Regions from separate parts of the Guyparkeria sp. SB14A genome, predicted to be linked through region 2. Evidence: predicted binding sites of a transcription regulator. Region 2 holds the regulator's gene; the other holds the start of a gene.
What was found. Region 2 encodes FliA, which starts transcription of late flagellar genes. Its sites were predicted from a motif close to GCTAAAGTTNNNNNNNNNNCNGCCGATA; they were not measured.
Positions count from the first base shown of each region.

Region 1: FAZ79_RS03485 (flagellin) is a predicted target of FliA. The motif match lies at 616-643, and genes of this name have one in related genera.

Region 1 covers NZ_SWAW01000005.1:50,131-52,329, reverse strand. The annotation lists gene glgP (alpha-glucan family phosphorylase) at 1-485, opposite strand, end outside; gene FAZ79_RS03485 (flagellin) at 852-1,694, shown strand; gene FAZ79_RS03480 (flagellar protein FlaG) at 1,855-2,199, shown strand, end outside.
Region 2 covers NZ_SWAW01000021.1:1,572-3,770, reverse strand. The annotation lists gene FAZ79_RS08545 (protein phosphatase CheZ) at 1-366, opposite strand, end outside; gene cheY (chemotaxis response regulator CheY) at 376-762, opposite strand; gene FAZ79_RS08535 (RNA polymerase sigma factor FliA) at 887-1,594, opposite strand; gene FAZ79_RS08530 (MinD/ParA family protein) at 1,606-2,199, opposite strand, start outside.

The DNA.
Region 1 (2,199 bases), on a different contig from region 2:
TGGCGGCCCTCGGCATCGATGCACTGCTGGAAATAGCCCTGCCGGTACAAGAGCCCCACGCCGACCAACGGCACGCCCAGGTCCGACGCCGCCTTGCAGTGATCTCCCGCCAGAATCCCCAGTCCGCCCGAATAGATGGGCAACGACTCGTGAAAGCCGAATTCCGCGCAGAAATACGCCACCGTCGCGTCCGCGCCGATCACCGAGTCCAGCGCACCGACCCGCTGATCGGCGCAGTGCTCCTCGAACCCCCGCCAGGCCGCCGCCAATTCCGCCAGAAACGCCGAATCGTCCGCCGCTCGATCCAGAGAGGCTTGCGGCACCAATTGCAGGAACCGCACCGGATTACCTTCCACCTGCGCCCAGGTGACCGCATCTACGCGATCGAACAGGTCTCGCACCGCCCGTGAGCGGCTGTAGTGGAGATTGCCTGCCAACTCGTTCAAATGCGTGAGCGCAGGCGGAAGGGAAGGACGAACTTCCATGTGGCGAATGGTGGGCACGGCACGCGTTCTCGATGTGGTGGTTGGCAGAGTGTAGTGCGGCTTTATGACGCCTCGGTAGCGGTCGTCGACGTGGTCGCGGCAAGGAGGGAGAGGTCGGCTGGATGACGAAGCTAAAGTTTCCGCGAGTGGCGCCGATACCTTCCACGGATGCCAGATCCGGGAGTCGAGACCAACCGGCCCGAAGCCCGAGAAAAGCCGAAAAGGCATCCAGCGAAGATCGGATGAAAATCGAGGCTAAAGTTTCTCGCAACTCAGCCGATAAGCTCAGCAAGGCGACCTGAAAGGCGTCTTGTCCAACAAAGGCCAAGGGCCGGAATTTACGCAACGTCGTAAGGGGTTATCATCATGGCAAGTGTCATTAACACCAACATCTTCTCGCTGCAGGGTCAGAACGCACTGCGCGACACCAACAACCAGCTGCAGACTTCCCTGGAGCGTCTGTCCACCGGCCTGCGCATCAACAGTGCCAAGGACGACGCCGCCGGTCTGGCAATCACCAGCCGATTGACCACTCAGATCCGTGGCTCCGAAGTCGCCGCTCGCAACGCGAACGACGGCATCTCCATGGCGCAGACCGCGGAAGGTGCACTGGGTGCACTGACCGACACCATGCAGCGCATGCGTGACCTCGCTGTTCAGGCGGCCAACTCCACCAACAGCGCGAGTGACCGTGAGAACCTCCAGTCGGAGTTCAAGCAGCTCCAGGACGAGCTGGGCCGTATCGTTACCAACACCGAGTTCAACGGTCAGAAGGTTCTGAACGGTGCGATCTCCAACGGCGCAACCTTCCAGGTCGGCGCGAACACTTCGGCCAACAACCAGATCGTGTTCAGCCTTGCCAACGTCTCCACCACCATCGGTGCAGCCCTGTCCACCGCGGCTGCCATCGGCTCGGGTGCCAGCTTCGGCGACATCATGTCCACCATGAGCGCCCTGGACGCGTCGATCACCGCGGTCGACACCACTCGTGCCCAGCTTGGTGCGATCCAGAACCGCTTCGAAGTCACGATCGACAACCTGAACAACTTCATCGTGAACGAGTCGGCTGCCCGCTCGCGGATTCAGGACGCGGACTTCGCCAAGGAAACTGCCAACCTGTCCAAGGCGCAGATCCTGCAGCAGGCCGGTACTTCGGTACTGACCCAGGCCAACCAGGCGCCGCAGTCGGCACTGAGCCTCCTCGGCTAAGATCCGATAGGGAATGGGATGGGCCGGTGACCCTTAAGGGAGCCGGCCTTTTCATCAAAGCGGTGGGATCCTCCGGATTCCCGACAGTCACACCGGAACCCAAGTCGAGAAAATTTGAGTTTGTGTATGCTGTAGCCGCTTGATGCTTGAGGACGAACCCATGAGTTCGATCAACCAGATTTCCATGACGGGCATCCCGTCCGCGATGAGCGGACCGGATGCCTTTTTGTCTTCAGAAAGGGCAAAATCGACCCCGATGGAGTCGAAGGCGCCGACGGCAGCTCCATCGGAGCTGCCGAAGCCCTCGTCCGACCCATCACCTGTCGAGGTCGCGCGCACCAAAAGTGCCGATACTCAGGCAGAAGGGGAAAGAGACAAGTTAAGAGAGGCCATCGAGGCCATACAGGAGAAGCTCAAGCCTGGACCCAGGGCCCTGGACTTTTCCGTTAACGACAAACTGGGGGACGTGGTGGTCAAGGTGGTCGACCCGTCCAACAAGCAGGTG
Region 2 (2,199 bases):
GCGATCGACGATCTGCTCGGCAGTGGGCGTGGCTTCCTCGGTGATGGTCAGGGTGCGCGTGGCCGCCTGCTCGGTCAGGGTGATCACGTAGCGAAGGCGGTCGCGCGCGTCCGGCATCTCGTCCTCGGCCAACGCGCCCAGGCGCTCGTCCTCGGCGAAGCTCTTCAAGGTGTCGTGCACCTCGCGGGTCATCCGCCCGACCTCGTCGAAGATGTTGCCCGAGTAGGCAGCCGTGAGCTCGCCGATCAGTTGCGCCTCACCGGCCGAATCCTCGTTCTCGATCGCTTCCACCAGCGCGCGGGCATCGGCCAGGCGCTTCTCGCGACCGACCACCGGCTGGAAATCCTGCTCTTCTGTTTGAGTCATCCCGCGCCCCTACGATTCGACGCGTTCGAAGATCTTGTCGATCTTCTCCTTGAGGGTGGCCCCGTTGAACGGCTTGACGATATAGCCGTTCACGCCCTCCTGGGCGGCGAGCACGATCTGCTCGCGCTTGGCCTCGGCGGTCACCATCAGCACCGGCAGACTGGCGAGGTTCGCATCGGCACGGACCGCCCGCAGCAGGTCGATGCCGGTCATGCCGGGCATGTTCCAGTCGGTGACGAGAAAATCGAAATTGCCCTGCTTGAGCAGCGGCAATGCCGTCTGGCCATCATCGGCCTCCTCGATGTTCGTGAAGCCAAGCTCCTTGAGGAGGTTCTTGATGATCCGGCGCATCGTGGAGAAATCGTCCACCACGAGGATCTTCATGTTTCGGTCCATTTTCGCCCCTGGGATCGTTTGTCAGTACCAGGCAGGTTGCCTTGTTCGGGTTGCTTGATAGGGTCTATCGGCGCCGACCGGAAATAATTGAGCCCGTCGCAGCAACGGGCGCGGTATCGGTCGGCTATTTCCAGGCGTTCATCGCGGTCTTCAACCGCATGATCGCCTTGTTGTGGATCTGGCAGACGCGCGACTCGCTGACGCCGAGCACCGCGCCGATCTCTTTCTGGTTGAGTTCCTCGACATAGTACAGGGACATCACCAGTCTTTCCCGTTCGGGGAGCTCGTCGATGCAGTCGGCGAGATCGCGCTGGAAGTGATCCTCGGCCAGCGCCTCGTCGGGTTGCCGGCTGTTGGGATCGGCGATGTCGAAGGTCTCGTTTTCCGATTCGCCGCCGTGATCGAGCGAGCCCACGTGCACCGAGGAGGAATCGGTGAGTGCGGCGTGGTACTCGTCGAGGGTGATGCCCATGCGCTCGCAGACCTCGGCATCGCGCGCCTCGCGCCCGGTCTCGGACTCGATCTCCGCCACGGTCTGGGCGATCTCGCGCTGGCGCCGGTAGACCGAGCGCGGCGCCCAGTCGTTGCGACGCACCTCGTCGAGCATCGCGCCACGGATGCGCAGCCCGGCGTAGGTCTCGAACGACGCGCCCTTGTCGCCATCGAACAGGCGCGCGGCATCCAGGAGCCCGACCATGCCGGCCTGGATCAGGTCCTCGGCCTGGACGTGCGAAGGCAACCGGCCGAGCAGGTGGAAGGCGACCCGCTTGACGAGATCGGCGTGCTTGGCGACCAGTGCTTCGGTCGATCCGGCCTGAACGTTCTGATACATGGCGCGTGCATTCATAGCAGGTTCTCGGGGTCCAGCTCGGCGTTGTTCACCAGTCGCTCGACGAAAAACTGCAACTGCCCCTGCGGCCCGCGCGGCACTGGCCACTGGTTGACCTTGTCCGCCATCGCCGTGAACGCCCGCGTCGACTTCGCCCCGCCGTAAAGCTGCACGACGGTCTTCTGACGCTGCACCGCCCGACGCAGGTAATCGTCGAACGGCACCGATCCCATGTGGGTGAGCGTCACGTCGAGAAACCGCTTGGCCGCCACCGAGAGCTTCTCGAACAGCCGCCGCCCCTCGGCGGCATCGCGCACCATGTTCGCGACCACGTGGAAGCGGGTGACGTCGTGCTCGCGCGATAGCACCTTGATGACCGCGTAGGCATCGGTGATCGAGGCGGGTTCGTCACAGACCACCACGACCACCTCGCTGGCCGCCTCGGCGAAGCGCACCACCGAGTCGGCGATGCCCGCGGCCGAATCGACCACCAGGGTGTCGACCGGCCAACGCATGCCGGAGAAGGCCGAGATCAACCCGGCGTTCTCGGCGGGCGTCAGCCCGGCCATGCTGGCCACCCCGCTGGCCGCCGGCAGGATGCCGATGCC